One region of the Pseudarthrobacter sp. MOO13 genome, then DNA from elsewhere that is predicted to be linked to it. Evidence: riboswitches for the same ligand, from Rfam matches in the RefSeq annotation. Region 1 holds a riboswitch; each other region holds the start of a gene.
The links. A riboswitch is a leader RNA that binds a small molecule or an ion and turns the genes downstream of it on or off. The one in region 1 is predicted to bind thiamine pyrophosphate.

Region 2: linked by a shared signal. The riboswitch ahead of thiO (glycine oxidase ThiO) and the one ahead of thiD (bifunctional hydroxymethylpyrimidine kinase/phosphomethylpyrimidine kinase) in region 1 are both predicted to bind thiamine pyrophosphate.
Region 3: linked by a shared signal. The riboswitch ahead of AC4EEO_RS00400 (ECF transporter S component) and the one ahead of thiD (bifunctional hydroxymethylpyrimidine kinase/phosphomethylpyrimidine kinase) in region 1 are both predicted to bind thiamine pyrophosphate.

What each region holds. Positions count from the first base shown of each region.
Region 1 is NZ_CM177848.1:1,657,838-1,662,848, reverse strand. It holds gene obgE (GTPase ObgE) at 1-911, opposite strand, end outside; gene rpmA (50S ribosomal protein L27) at 1,029-1,292, opposite strand; gene rplU (50S ribosomal protein L21) at 1,354-1,662, opposite strand; gene thiD (bifunctional hydroxymethylpyrimidine kinase/phosphomethylpyrimidine kinase) at 1,927-3,447, opposite strand; TPP riboswitch at 3,455-3,552, opposite strand; gene AC4EEO_RS07755 (Rne/Rng family ribonuclease) at 3,703-5,011, opposite strand, start outside.
Region 2 is NZ_CM177848.1:1,226,710-1,231,720, reverse strand. It holds gene AC4EEO_RS05845 (TetR/AcrR family transcriptional regulator) at 1-375, shown strand, start outside; gene AC4EEO_RS05840 (DUF3107 domain-containing protein) at 420-644, shown strand; gene AC4EEO_RS05835 (hypothetical protein) at 671-973, shown strand; gene AC4EEO_RS05830 (thiazole synthase) at 1,036-1,848, opposite strand; gene thiS (sulfur carrier protein ThiS) at 1,853-2,089, opposite strand; gene thiO (glycine oxidase ThiO) at 2,086-3,375, opposite strand; TPP riboswitch at 3,371-3,489, opposite strand; gene thiE (thiamine phosphate synthase) at 3,517-4,209, shown strand; gene AC4EEO_RS05810 (RNB domain-containing ribonuclease) at 4,239-5,011, shown strand, end outside.
Region 3 is NZ_CM177848.1:97,584-102,594, reverse strand. It holds gene AC4EEO_RS00405 (ABC transporter ATP-binding protein) at 1-915, opposite strand, end outside; gene AC4EEO_RS00400 (ECF transporter S component) at 915-1,538, opposite strand; TPP riboswitch at 1,606-1,746, opposite strand; gene AC4EEO_RS00395 (DUF4235 domain-containing protein) at 1,966-2,229, shown strand; gene mnhG (monovalent cation/H(+) antiporter subunit G) at 2,230-2,643, opposite strand; gene AC4EEO_RS00385 (MrpF/PhaF family protein) at 2,633-2,911, opposite strand; gene AC4EEO_RS00380 (Na+/H+ antiporter subunit E) at 2,908-3,453, opposite strand; gene AC4EEO_RS00375 (Na+/H+ antiporter subunit D) at 3,450-5,011, opposite strand, start outside.

The sequences.
Region 1 (5,011 bases):
TCTTTGCCGTCGGGCAGGTCCACTTTGTTCAGTGCGACGAGGCGGGGGCGGTGGTTGAGGGGGACCACTTGGCCGTCGGAGCCTGCGTAGCTCATGTCCACCGCGTACTTTTCGAGTTCGCCTTCGATGATGGCGAGGTCCGAGAGTGGATCGCGGTCGGATTCGAGCGTGCCGCAGTCGAGCACATGCACCAGGGCGGCGCAGCGCTCAACGTGGCGCAGGAAGTTGTGCCCGAGGCCCTTGCCTTCGCTGGCGCCTTCAATCAGGCCGGGGACATCGGCAATCGTGAAGCGGACGTCGCCTGCCTGGACGACGCCCAGGTTGGGGATGAGGGTGGTGAAGGGATAATCGGCGATCTTGGGCCGGGCGGCAGACATCGCGGCGATCAGGCTGGACTTGCCCGCGGACGGGAATCCCACCAGCGCGATGTCTGCAATGGACTTCAGTTCCAGGACCACATCGCGGGATTCGCCTTCGATTCCCAGCAGGGCAAAACCGGGAGCACGGCGTTTCTGGGAGGACAGGGCTGCGTTGCCGAGTCCGCCGATGCCGCCGGCGGCGGCCACATATTCGGTGCCTTCACCCACCAGGTCGGCCAGAACGGTGCCGTCCTTGGACTTGACCACGGTGCCGTCCGGAACGGGAAGGACCAGGGTTTCGCCGTTCTTGCCACCGCGCCAGTCGCCCATGCCGGGTCCGCCGTTGCTGGCGTGCCGGTGCGGCGCGTGGTGGTAGTCGAGGAGGGTAGTGGTCTGGTGGTCCACCCGGAGGATCACGTCGCCGCCGTTGCCGCCGTTACCGCCGTCGGGCCCGCCAAGGGGCTTGAACTTCTCACGGTGGACGGAAACGCATCCATGGCCGCCGGTACCGCCGGATACATGCAGTACTACCCGGTCTACAAAGCTGGCCACGTGGATCTCCTCAGATGCTGTTCAAGCGGCGCCCGGGGACGCCACAACGATTGTAATGCGGTTAAAAGAACAGTGGAGCGGGCCCTCAGGCCCGCTCCACCGCTTCAATACTGGTTGTTACTCTGCGGCTGCAGCAGCAACGATGTTGACCACGCGACGTCCGCGGCGGGTGCCGAATTCAACGGCGCCCGGGGTCAGTGCGAACAGGGTGTCGTCACCGCCACGGCCTACGCCGGCGCCCGGGTGGAAGTGGGTGCCACGCTGGCGGACGATGATCTCGCCTGCGGAAACGACCTGGCCGCCGAAGCGCTTGACGCCGAGGTACTGTGCGTTGGAATCGCGACCGTTGCGAGTGGAGCTCGCGCCCTTTTTATGTGCCATCTGGAATGCCTGCCTCTAAATTCTGGGGAATCTGTTGAAATGCCTGAACAGTAACCGGTGGTTACTTGATGCCGGTGATCTTGACCTTGGTCAGTTCCTGGCGGTGACCCTGGCGCTTCTTGTAGCCGGTCTTGTTCTTGAACTTCTGGATGACAATCTTAGGACCACGCAGGTCCTGGAGGATTTCAGCCGTAACAGTTACCTTGGCCAGGTCCTTGGCTGCGGAGGTGACCTTGTCACCGTCAACCAGGAGCAGTGCGGGCAGCTCAATGGTGCTGCCGGCTCCACCGGCGACGCGGTTCAGGGTAACGAAGTCTCCAACGGAAACCTTCTCTTGGCGGCCGCCTGCGCGGACAATCGCGTACACCACTTGGGAACTCACTTCTCTCGACGTTTATAACAAAATTTGCGTGCGGAACCGACTCAATAAAAGCCTGGTTTCTCGCTGTGCCTCAACGCCGTGGGGTCATAACCCAAGTGTTGGCGTAAGCACCGAAGATCCAGAATACGCTAAATCCGTCTCCAGCCGCAAATGAGGCTGGTTCCGGAGGGCCGGCTGTGATAGTAACCACAGCATGGCATGCAGCGCCGCAACCGTGCGTATCCATTGTAGCCGGGGCGCCGCCGTTGGACGTCAGGAGTGAATGCGCGGCGCGTCGAAGAATTCCACTTCGAGCCGGCAGGACTGCTTGAACGCCGTGACCATGGCGGCCTGTTCATGGTCGGAGGCCTTCCGTCCGGCCGCATCCACCATGGCGATGGCCTGCCGGGTGGCCTCGGCGAAGCCCTCGTCGGCATAGGTGCGGAGCCACGCGGCGTACGCGTGCCCGTCCGGTTCGCCCGCCGCGAGGAACCGGGCGTGCAGTGTCCTGCCAACCTCGGCGTAGAGCCAGAAGCAGGGCAGGACGGCGGCGGCAAGGACGGCATAGCTGCCCGACGCCGAGACGGCTGTGAGGTGGTCAACGTAGGACTTGGTGACGGGTCCCAGGCCTGTCTGCCCGGGCCGGGTGCTGAGCCATGAGCGGTGCAGTTCCGATTCAACCTCCAGGCACTGCCGGGCCGAGCCTGCCCAGAACAGCTGCTCCTCTTCGGAGGGGGCCAGGGAACTGGCGCGGGCCAGGACCCGGGAGTAGCCGTTCAGGTATTGGGCGTCCTGGGCCAGATAGTAGGCAAAGTCCTTTTCCGCCAGTTCGCCGGAGACCAGGCCTTGGATGAAGTCCAGGGCGTAAATATCCGCCAGGTCCTGCCGGGCTTCGGCCCAGAGCCTGGCCGCGAAGCCGCCTTCCGGCAGGTGGGGCCGCACATGGTGGAAGTGGTGCACGGGCCCGTTCCCGTGGCCGACCTCCAGCCTGCCGGAATCCTCAAGCGCTCCGGCCAGCCAGGGCTTGACCGTCCGCAGCGACCCTTCCCAGTCGCCCAACCGGGCCTGGACCGTGGCCATGGCAGAGGACAGCGAACAACCCGTCCCGTGGCTGTTGCGGGTGTTGACGCGGGGGCCGGGCACTTCCACCACGTCCCGGGCCAGCACACCGGCGGTGTTCACCAGGGCGTCCGGGCAGCCTTCGCCTGACAGGTGTCCGCCTTTTACCAGGACGGTGGCGCCGGTGGCATCCGCCAGGCGCCTGCCCTGGTCCAGCGCACCTTCCCAGTCCCCCGCTGGCTCTTCGCCCACCAGCATGGCCAGTTCGGGCAGGTTGGGGGTGATGAGGTGGGCAAGCGGAAGCAGGTCGCGGAGGGCGGCTTCGGCGGTTTCCTTCAGCAGGCGGTCGCCGCTGGTGGCCACCATCACCGGGTCCAGGACTACGACGGCGGGACGCACCTTGTCGAGCCATTGCTGGACCGTGCGGATCACCGCTTCGTCGCCGAGCATGCCGATCTTGACGGCGTCGATGGTGATGTCGTCGCTGACGGCATCGAGCTGCTGCGCCAGGAACGCAGCAGGCGGGACGTGGACGGCCACAACGCCACGGGTATTTTGCGCCGTCAGTGCCGTGATGGCGGCCATGCCATATCCGCCGTGCGCTGCAATGCTCTTCAGGTCCGCTTGGACTCCTGCTCCGCCGGAAGGATCAGAGCCCGCAATGGAGAGGACGCGTGGGATATCGCGCCCCGCAGGGGTCCCGGAGGAGTCAGTGGAGGCACTTGGCAGGGGCATGGAGAGGGTCGAAGACAACAGACATCCCTTCGCCGGTACTAGCCGGACAGGTTCAACGGGTGTGGATCTCAGCCGGCCTTCTGCGCGGCACCCCGTGTCGGTTTCCCAGCCTAGCCGGTGGCGCGGTACCGGGCTAAAGGTGACAGCGGCCGGATGCAGGAAGTCCCCGCCCCGTGGACTGTTCCCCCTGTACTTTCGGGGGGAATGGTCCACGAGACGGGGACTTCACCTAGCGACGCCGTGGTCTGCCGGAATTTAGAGCTCCGAAGCCGGGACGCCCACGCCGAGGATGATGGGTTCCTCGGAACGCTTGCCGCTATCAGCGGGCTGCTGGTTCGCGGGCTCGGGGGCCTTGGCTGCGTGCGAGTGCCCGGTAGTTGCGGCTTGGACGTTCTCATGGTGCTGGACGGCGGTTTCGTTCGCGGCGCCCTGGGCTCGGCTGGCGGCCCGGTGGCGGCGCGGCCTGCGCTGCCTTGTCTGCTCCAGCGTGTGGTCGGAGTAGTCCTTTTCAGCCGGTGCTTCCGCGGCCCGCGAAGGGGCTTCGCCGCCCTGCGGCCGGGGCTCCTGTGCGGCCTGTTCCGGTGCCGGTTCAGCCGCTGCAGGATTTTTCGGAGCGTCCTCGACGGCGGAAACCGGCTGGCCGAGGTGCGCGAATGCTTCCGCGAGCCGGTCCAGCGTCAGGGCGGGCTTGGGCTGCTGCTCCTCCGCGTGCTCCACGAACGGAAGCGGGACTTTCTCGCCGCCGAACGTCAGGACCGCCGCGGGACGCCCGTGCGTATCGGCGTCGTGCCTTTCCCCGTCAGCTGCCGGTGCAGGCTGGACCGGTGCTTGCGGGGCCGTAGCCTGCTCCGCCGGCGCGTGCCGGGCAGCTGCCAGCTCGTCGTCGTGGAGGTGCGCCGCGTGGGCCGCCGCGGCGATGTTGGCCAACGCAAGCCGGGTGGCTTCAGCCTTGGCGTGCCGCTCGGCGTCACCGGGATCCGGCTGCACAGTGTGCACGTGCACTGCCGGCGCCGGTACTGCCTCGGCCTGCTGGCCGCCGCGTCCACGGCGGCGCTTCCGCTCGGGGCGTGCACCGGGCTGGCCGGCATCGGTCCGCTGTCCGTCGGGGCGGTGGGCCTCCCCGCGGGCTTCGGGACGGTTGTCGGCGCGCTGGACGTGGTGTTCGGCCGCCACGATGTTGGCGCGGCGGTGCTCCACAGGATCGTCATGGGTCACGACGCCGCGTCCGGCACACGCCTCGCATTGCTCGCCGAAGACTTCCAGCAGGCCCGTGCCCATGCGCTTGCGGGTCATCTGGACCAGGCCCAGGGACGTGACCTCGGCAACCTGGTGCTTGGTCCGGTCGCGGCCCAGGCACTCGACGAGGCGGCGCAGGACCAGGTCCCGGTTGGATTCGAGCACCATGTCGATGAAGTCGATCACGATGATGCCGCCAATATCGCGCAGCCTCAGCTGGCGCACCACTTCCTCGGCAGCTTCGAGGTTGTTCTTGGTGACGGTTTCCTCGAGGTTGCCGCCGCTGCCGGTGAACTTGCCGGTGTTGACGTCCACCACGGTCATGGCT
Region 2 (5,011 bases), 430 kb from region 1:
GGGGCGTTGAACTCCACCACGGACAACGACGAGCGCGTTCAGGCCGTCATGCGCGCCTACTTCCACTTCATCGCCAACGACGACCAGGCACACCGCCTGGTGTTCGAATCGGACCTGATCAACGATCCCGATGTCAGCTCCAGGCTGGAGACCTTTAATCGGACCTTCGCAGACGCCATCGCCCGGGTCATTGCCGAGGACACCAAGCTCCCCCACCTGGAGGCGGAGCTCCTGGGCCGGGGCCTTGCCGGGATGGCGCAGGTCAGCGCCCGGTATTGGCTGGAAACGGACGGCAACCTGGACCTCAACGTGGCCAGCGACCTCATCTACCGTTTAGCTTGGCGCGGAATCTCTCGCTTCCCCAAAGAGTCCTAGACTACAAATAAGACATCATCGACGAACCAGGCTGGGAGGCCCCCTTGGAAATTAAGATCGGCGTTCAAAACGTTGGCCGCGAAATCGTGCTCGAATCAGACCAGGATGCTGAGACGGTGGCCAAGACTGTTGGTGAAGCCATCAATGACGGCACCCAGTTGCGCCTGAAGGATGACAAGGGACGCCTGATCATTGTGCCCGGCAACGCACTTGCCTATGTGGAAATTGGCGCTGAAGAGGTCCGCCGCGTAGGTTTCGGCCAGTTCTAGGCTGACCGCACGTTCCAAGGAGATCCATGCTGTCGCTGACCATCGTGGTGCTTGCCACGCTCGCCGCCGGGTTTATCGTCTGGGCCAATGACAAACGCCATTCCCGATACGGCGCGGGCGTGCCCGCCGGGATCGCCGTGGGCGTCGCGGCGATGGCGTGGATCATCCTCATGACGGCAGGTTTCGGCTACCTTCCGGGTTTGACGTGGCTCCCCTGGGTCCTGCCCATCGTCCTCGGCACCGCCGCGGCCATTGCCGCCGTCGCCTACCTGGGCCGCACCCGGACACGCCATGACACGGAACGGCTGAACGCGGTCCTGCGGGGCTGAACCGGACTGAGTAAAGCTGTGGCCACCACCCGGACGGGTGGTGGCCACAGGCTTTTTATGGGCTAGAGGAACTCGGCCCGGCCCTCCATCGCCGATGAGGCCAGGGCGTGTTCCCGGCGCGGGATGCGTCCGGCTGCCCTCGCCAACCTTCCGGAAACCACGGCGTGCTTGAACGCTTCCCCCATCAGCGCCGGGTTCTGCGCCCGCGTCACGGCTGTGGCCAGCAGGACGGCGTCGCAGCCCAGTTCCATGGCCAGGGCGGCGTCGGAGGCCGTACCGATGCCCGCGTCCAGGACCACGGGAACCGAGGCCCGGGAGACGATGAGTTCGATGTTGTGCGGGTTCAGGATGCCCAGGCCGGTGCCGATCGGTGCGCCGAGCGGCATCACGGCGGTGGCACCAAGATTTTCCAGCCGCAGCGCCAGCACGGGATCGTCGTTGGTGTAGGCAAAGACCTTGAAGCCGCGGTTGACCAGCTGCTCGGTGGCGTCAACGAGTTCCACGGCGTCCGGCAGCAGGGTCTGCTCGTCGGCGATGACTTCCAGCTTCACCCAGTCGGTTTCGAGGGCCTCCCGGGCCAGTTCCGCGGTGAGGACAGCGTCCCGGGCCGTGAAGCAGCCAGCGGTGTTGGGCAGGACTTTGATCCCGTGGTCCACCAGCAACTGGAACAGAGAGCCGGTTTCCGCGGTTGAGTAGCGCCGCATGGCCACCGTGGTCAGTGCCGTCCCGGAGGCCAGGAGCGCAGCGCCCAGGCCGTCCAGGCTGGGCGCACCGCCGGTACCCATGATGAGCCGGGATCCGAGGGCGACGCCGTCGATCACCAGGGTGTCATCTGCGGCTTGGCTTGCGGTGTTGATGGTGCCGGTTTCGGTCATGGGGTCAGCCTCCTTGTACTGCAGTGACGAGTTCGATGTCGTCGCCGTCGGCGAGCGCGGTACCGAACCATTGGCTGCGCGGCACCACCTGGGCGTTGTGGGCGACGGCGACGCCCAGTTTCCTGCCGTCCGTCGCCTGGCCGTTGGGGGCCAGCGGCCGCCCGGTGACCTGGCTGACGAGCGTGGTGATGGAGGCGCCGTCGGCCACCGTGTGCGGGTTTCCGTTGAGGGTGATGTTCACGCTGTCTCCTTCAGATGGGGGCTGGGGACGGCCACGGCCGACCCGGAAAAACGGTCCGGGGTGAACGGTGCCCAGCGGGGATCGGCGGCTCCGTCCAGGAGTGCCGTGCAGATCGCGGCGGCGGCGGGCGTGAGCAGCACCCCGTGCCGGAAGAAACCGGTCGCGATGATCAGCCCCGGCACGTGCCCGTCGGCTGGGCCCCCGGATCCCAAGGACGCCGCAACCCGGCCCAGCAAGGGTGCATTGTCGGGGGTTCCGGGGCGCGCCCGGGCGGTGCATTCCAGGAGTTCAAGTTCGGCGACGGCGGGAACCAGCGCCTGGGCGTCCCGGAGAAGCTGGTAGACGCTCCCGGCGCTCACGGCGTCGGAGAGGGCGTCCTCCCGTTGGGACGCGCCGATGACTGCCGTGCCATCCTCCCGGGGCACGATGTACACCGGGATCCCGTGGACCAGCCCACGCACCGTGGCTGTCACCAACGGGCGGAGGTGCTGCGGCACGGAAAGCCGGAGGATGTCCCCGTGCACCGGCCGCAGCGGCAGGTCAAGGCCGTGGGGCAAGCCGTCAAGGGACGCCGCGTGCAGGCCGTTGGCCACGACAGTTTCCCCCGCCAGGACTGTGCTGCCGCTCCCAAGGCGGACGCCGGCCACCGTCCCGTCCTTCCACAGCAGTCCGGCCGCCCGCTCCGGGACGGCAAAACCTTCCGTTGCACCGGCAACCGCCACCGTCGGGGTTTCCCGTACCGTTGCGGCGAGCGCCAGGCGCACGGACGCTATCAGCCTCCTCGGGTCCACCTGGTGGTCGGCCGGGGTGTCCAGCGCACAGGAGATCCCCGGGCTCAGCAGGGGTTCGCGGCTGCGGGCTTCACGCACGGTCAACGGTGCCACCTCCAGGCCGCTGGCCTGCTGCACTGCGCGCAGGTCCATCAGCGCCCGCCGGTCGGCAGCGTCGACACCGACAGCGAGGGTGGGTGTCATCAGGTAGCCGGTCCCGGCTCCGGCTGCTGCGGCGACGCCGGCAGCGAAGCCTGGCCAGCGGGATGATGCGTCGAGCATGAGTTCCAGGAGGTCCTCTTCCTGGTAGTGCAGCTCGCTGACGGGGGCCAGCATGCCGGCAGCGGCCCAGCTGGCGCCGGCGCCGGGCGCGTCATCGATGAGGGCAACGGACCTGCCGGAGCGCTGGATCTCCCAGGCGATTCCGTGTCCCACCACTCCGGCGCCGATGACGGCGACGTCGGCCCGGATGGCGTCATCGCCAAGTCCGGGCAGGCAGTTCCTGGTGCTGGTCATGGTGTGGTTCCTTCCCTACGCCGGTATTAGCCGGATCAGGTCAAGCGGTCGGCTCCGACGCCCTCTCAGCCCGGCGCTTTGTGACAGCTGCCGCGGGCTCCCGCAGTACCAGCCCAGTTTAGAGGAACTAGGCTGGCAGGCATGAATATGTCCCCCTCCTCCTTTCCTGCCCTTGGGGCGGCCCGACTGTACCTCTGCACGGATGCGCGCCGGGACCGCGGCGACTTTGCCCGGTTCGTGGATGCCGCGTTCGCCGGGGGCGTGGACATCATCCAGTTGCGCGACAAGAGCATCGAGGCAGCCGAAGAACTGGACCTGCTGGCGGTCTTGAAGGAGGCCGCGGTTCGCCACGGGCGGCTTTGGGCCGTTAACGACCGGGCCGACATCGCGGTGCTGTCCGGCGCACCGGTGTTCCACATCGGCCAAAAGGACCTCCCGTTGGCTGCGGCCCGGACGCTGGTCAACGGCAATGCGGCCATCGGGCTGTCCAGCCACAGCCCGGAGCAGGTGGATGCCGCCCTCTCCGCCGCTGCCGGGCCTTCCCACCTGGACTACTTCTGCGTGGGGCCTGTCTGGGCCACGCCCACCAAACCCGGCCGGACCGCCGTCGGGCTGGACCTGGTGAAGTACGCCGCCAAGGCCGCCGCGGAAGTACCCAACCCGGTGCCGTGGTTTGCCATCGGGGGCATAGACCACGGGAACGTGCACCAGGTGGCGGAGGCAGGAGCACGGAGGATCGTGGTGGTGCGTGCCATCACGGAGGCGTCGGATCCCGCGGCCGCTGCGGCCTCCCTGCTCGACGCGCTGGACGCTGCCGGCCCCGGGCCTGCGTAAACCCGGGACTTGGAGTTACGCTGACTTTTGTGTCACATCATCGGTTGGCTCCCAATGTCCGCGACCACCGGAACGCCTTGGAAGAGGCACTGGGCGCGTTGCGGACCGAACTCGAACTGCCGGGGCCTTACCCGGCCGCGGCAGTGGACGACGCCCGCGCCGCCGTGGCGGCCCTGAAACTGCCGTCCTATGACCTGACCGCCGTCGCATTCGTGACCATCGACCCCGCCTCGTCCACGGATCTGGACCAAGCCGTGTTCATCGAGCCGGACGGGGGCGGCTACCGGGTGCTGTACGCGATCGCCGATGTTCCTGCATTTGTTGCGCCGGGTGGTCCGCTGGATGCTGAAACCAGGCGCCGCGGGCAGACGTTCTACGCTCCCGACGGCCGGATCCCGCTGCACCCGGAGGTCATCAGCGAAGGGGCCGGGAGCCTGCTGCCGGGCCAGGAGTGTCCGGCTTTCGTCTGGGAATTCACGCTCGACGCCGACGCAGCAGTGACGTCCGTGGGCGTCAGGCGGGCGCGGATCCGCAGCCGCGACAAGCTCAGCTACAAAGGTGCACAAGCAGCCCTCGACGCCGGCACCGCTCCCCCCGTGCTGCAACTGCTCCGGGAAGTGGGGCTGAAACGGGTGGCGCTGGAGCGGGAGCGCGGGGGCGCCAGCCTCAACATGCCGGAGCAGGAGATCGTTCAGCTGCCCGACGGCGGCTACCGGATCGACGCCGCCCCGCAGCTTCCCGTGGAGGACTGGAACGCGCAGATTTCGCTGATGACGGGGATGGCGGCCGCCCAGCTCATGCT
Region 3 (5,011 bases), 1.6 Mb from region 1:
GAAGCCTTTGCGGCGGGGACGCTCGCGGGAGACCGCCAGGTCTTCGGCTGCAAGCAGGAGGTTGCCGGTTACGGCGGCCGGGATGCCGGACCGGCGGCGGGTGGCCGGCACATACCCCGGCACCCAGACTCCGGCCGCCGTCAGCATGGCCCGGGCCTCGCTGAGCACCCGGTCCGGAGGTCCGTCCAGGAGCACGGCGGGATCCGAGGCGGAGCCCGGCTGCAGGACCACGATCCGGTCCACCAGGTCCTTCCAGACGGAAACCCGGTGCTCCACCACCACCAAAGTGGCCCCGGTCTTGTCCAGGCAGCGTGCCACGGCGTCCCGGACCTCCAGCACTCCGTCCGGGTCGAGGTTGGCGGTGGGCTCGTCCAGCAGGATCAGCCCGGGACGCATCGCAAGGATGCCCGCCAGCGCCAGGCGCTGTTTCTGACCGCCGGAGAGGGCCGACGTCGGGTGGTCCAGCGGGAGGTGGGACAGTCCGACGTCGGCAAGCGCCTCGTGCACGCGCGCCCAGATGGCGTCGCGGGGCACGGCAAGGTTCTCGGCGCCGAAGGCGACGTCGTCCCCCACCCGGGAGAGGACCACCTGCGTCTCCGGGTCCTGCTGCATCAGGCCGGAGCGGCCGCGACGCTCGCGGGGAGGGGCGCCGTCAACCAGCAACGAACCGGACTCGTCCGCATCGCCGGCCTCGCCGTCGTCGTTGATGTCGCCCAGGACCCCGGCGAGGGCATGCAGGAGCGTCGACTTCCCGGCACCCGAGGGACCGAGCAGGAGTACCCGCTCGCCGGGGCGGATATCCAGGTCGAGGGCGTGGACGGCAGGTTTGGCCCTACCGGCATGCCGCCAGCCCCAGCCGCGGGCCGTGACGGCGGCAGGGCGCACGCCTCCTGCGGCGTCCTGGGAAGGTGCCATCAGGAGAAAACTGGCTCCGTTGCAGCCTTGCGGGACGCGAAGGAACTCAGCACCCCGGTGCGGGCCAGGCCGCGGGTGGCGAGCCAGGACAACGCGCCCGCCAGCACGGCGCCGGACACCGTGGTCAGGACGATGTAGGCGAGCTTGTCCGCCCCGGAGTAGGCAATGTTCCAGCCCCACGGTGCGAATGAGTCATTCAGGCCGCAGAAGAAGCCCGCGGCCGCCCCCGCCACGAGGGAGACGGGCAGGTTGAACTTGCGGTAGACGAAGACCGCGAAGATGATTTCCGCGCCCAACCCCTGGATGAAACCGGAGAAAAGGACGGAGGCGCCGTATTGGGAACCCATCAGGAGCTCGCCCGTTGCGGCCACAGTTTCGCAGAACAGGGCGGCTCCGGGTTTGCGGATGATGAGCATTCCCAGCACGCCGGGAATCATCCAGCCGCCGGCCAGGATCCCGGTCAAGGGCGGGTAGGCGGCGTTCATGGGGGCCGACAGGGCGGCGGCGCCCTGGTCCCAGGCCCAGAAAATGACCCCGCCGGCGATGGCCACCAAGGCCGCCACCACGATGTCGACGACGCGCCAGGACTTACTGGTGGTCTTCTTGATTGCAGCAGTACTCATGTGATCCTCCTGGGTAACAGGAGGGGAAAGTGGCTCCGGCTGGCGGACCGTTGCCGGTCCGGCCGGACACTTTGAGAACTCGACTCCCTTGCGCCGGTACTAACCGGATCAGGTTCGAGGGTCTGCGGCTGTCCCGCACTCTCAGCGCCCACCTGCGGTTCCCGGCATGGCCAGGTTGTCCGACGGCGGCGCTCCCCTGTCGTTTTTGAATGTTGATGTTCGCGTGTAGATACTGCCCGGTTTGGGCGTGGTCAAGTTTACACCTGGCGGGGGCTGGGCGGCGGCCATGCCGGCTGTTGAACCGGATGTGACCGCGGACCGCCGTCAGCGGGCCCGAGAGGATGCCGGCCATGCCCTTGCCCGGACCGGTCCGGGTGTACGGCTAGGCTGGAGGCAGTCCGTTTTCCGCCCGCAAGGAGTACTAGGAATGAACCTCTTCATCAAGCTGCTCGGTACCGCGGTGAGCCTGGGCGCAGGCCTGGTCGGCACCAAGCTCGTCAACACCATCTGGGAGAAGACCACCGGGCAGAAGCCGCCCAGCGGCAAGGGCGAGGACGTGCCCACCAGCCTGCGGTCGGCCTTGACTTTCGCACTGATCTCCGCGTCCGTCAGCGCCATCATCCAGGTCCTGGCCAACCGGGGCACCCAGCGCGCCATCACCCGCTTCGCCAAGACGCAGGACATCGTCTAGCTACTGGCGGTTTTCGCCGTCGTCGCGGTTGTCCGTCAGGGCAGCCTCGGCGGCGGCTTTTTGCACTACGGCCTCAAGCTCATCGGCGGCGAGCAGCTCCCGGTGCAGGTGCTTGGTGCGATAGCCGGCCCGGCCCACCATGTGCGCGGACACCGGCACCGTGAGCAGCTGGAAGATCCAGGCCACCACCAGGACCGGCCAAACCCACCAGTTGCGCATCTGCAGCCCAATGGCTGCCAGCAGCAGGAACAGGCCCAGGACCTGCGGCTTGGTGGCGGCGTGCATGCGGCTCATCAGGTCCGGGAAGCGGAGCAGCCCGATGGCGGCGCCCAGGGACAGGAGCGCACCCGCCACCATGAACACCGCGGAGGCAAGGTCGATCCACGCGTCCGCGCCGGAAAAGTCAGGATTCATGGGGGTTCACCCTCCGGTCGGCGACGAACCGGGCCACCGTGACCGACCCGATGAACCCAATGATGGAGATGGCCACCACCAGCATCAGGTTGTTCAGGTGCCGGTTCACGGCCATGTCCACGCACAGGGCCCCGCCCAGGATGGCGAGCAGGACATCGGCCGCAAGCACCCGGTCCAGCAGCGAAGGGCCGCGGGCAATCCTGATGATGGCCCCGCCCGCGGCGAGGGAGAAGATGACGGCCGTGACCGCCAGGACAACAGGCATCATGCGGACGCCTCCATTCGGACGGCTTCGAGTTCTTCGGCGGACCCCATGATGCGGATCAGGCCCGCTTCGATGGACCGGACCTCGTTCCGCAGGCCCTCGATGTCCTGCTTGGAGGTGATGTTGAGTGCATGCAGGTACAGGGTGGAGGCCGGGCGGTCCACCTCCACCACCAGGGAGCCGGGAATCAGGGAGATCACGTGCCCGGTGGCGGTGACGATCAGGTCCTGGTGGCTCCGGAGCTTCACCGCGACGACGGCGTTGGTCACCTTGGGTCCGCGGACGGTGGCCAGGTACAGGACCTGGCCGCTGGCAACCACCACTTTCGCCAGGAAGGCAAAGGCGAAGGGCACGGCGTACAGGATGTTGAACCGGCCGCTGAGTTCCACCGGCGGAAGGTAGAACAGCCTGGCAACGCCTACCGCCAGCAGGGCACCGAAGAGCAGGTTCCCGGGGCTGAAGTCCTGCCACAGGGCGCCCCACACGATCACCAGCCACACCAGGAGGGGAAGCTCCTGCCGCAGCGAAATCCGTTTGCGGCTCATCGTCCTCCTCCCGTCACGGTGGCCGGAACGGCGGTATTGCTGCCGAGGACCGACTGGATGTAGGGGGCCCGGTCCAGCATGTCCCGCGCAGCCTGGTCGGAGAGCCCGAACAGCGGCCCGGCGAACACGGTGAGCGCGACGCCGAGCACCACCAGGCCAAGGGTTGATCCCACCATGGTGCGCGGCAGGAGCGTGACCGTGTTGAGTTTGGCGCCCGGACCGGCGGCGCGCCCCGAGGGGCCGGCCAGCAGCACGGGGTCCGGATGTTCGGCGTCCTCCGGCTTCCGCCAGAACGCCCGGTTCCATACGCGGGCGATGGCCAGCAGCGTCAGCAGGCTGGTCAGCACCCCGCCGATCACCAGTGCGTAGGCCAGCGGGGTCCCCAGCTCAATGCCGGCCTGCAGCAGGCCCACCTTGCCGAGGAACCCGGAGAACGGGGGGATGCCGGCCAGGTTCATGCCGGGGATGAAGAACAGCATTGCCAGCAGGGGCGAGAGCTTGGCCAGGCCGCCCAGCCGGTCAACGGAGGAGCTGCCGCCGCGGCGTTCGATCAGGCCGGTCACCAGGAACAGGCTGGTCTGGATGGTGATGTGGTGGGCCACGTAGAAGACCGCAGCCGCCAGCCCGGCCACGGAGGACATGGCCAGCCCGAACACCATGTACCCGATGTGGCTGACCAGGGTGAACGAGAGCAGACGTTTGATGTCGCTTTGCGCCAGCGCACCAAGGATGCCCACCACCATGGTCAGCAGCGCCACCACCATCAGTGGCGTGTTCAGGGTGTCGCCGGGGAACAACAGCGTCTCGGTCCTGACCATGGCGTACACGCCCACCTTGGTCAACAGGCCGGCGAACACGGCGGTGACGGGTGCCGGCGCCGTGGGGTAGGAGTCGGGGAGCCAGAAGGACAGCGGGAAGACGGCGGCCTTGATGCCGAACGCCACCAGCAGCATGACGTGCAGCAGGGTCCTGGTGCCTTGGTCCAGGTCGCCCAGCTTGAGGGCGAGGTCAGCCATGTTCACTGTCCCGGTTGCGCCGTACACCATGGCGATGGCGATCAGGAACAGCACGGAGGACACCACCGACACCACCACGTAGGTGACGCCGGCGCGGATCCGGGGCCCGGTGCCGCCCAGGGTCATCAGCACGTAGCTTGCGGTCAGCAGGATCTCGAAGCCTACGTAGAGGTTGAAGAGGTCGCCGGAGAGGAACGCGTTGGACACCCCTGCCACCAGGATCAGGTAGGTGGGGTGGAAGATCGAGACCGGTGCGTCTTCGTCGCCGTCGGCCATGCCTTGCCCGGTGGCGTACACCAGCACGGCGAGGCTCACTGCCGAGGAGACCACCAGCATCAGCGAGGAGAACTGGTCCACCACCATCACGATGCCCCAGGGCGGCAGCCAGCCGCCGATGGTCACCGCGGCGGTCCCGCTGTTCCACGCGGACGCCAACAGGAGGCATTCGAGGGCCAGGGTGAGTGACAACAGTCCGATGCTGACCGCCCGCTGGGCCCGGGAGTGCCGGATCAGGAGGAAGGTCAGTGCGGCGCCCAGGATGG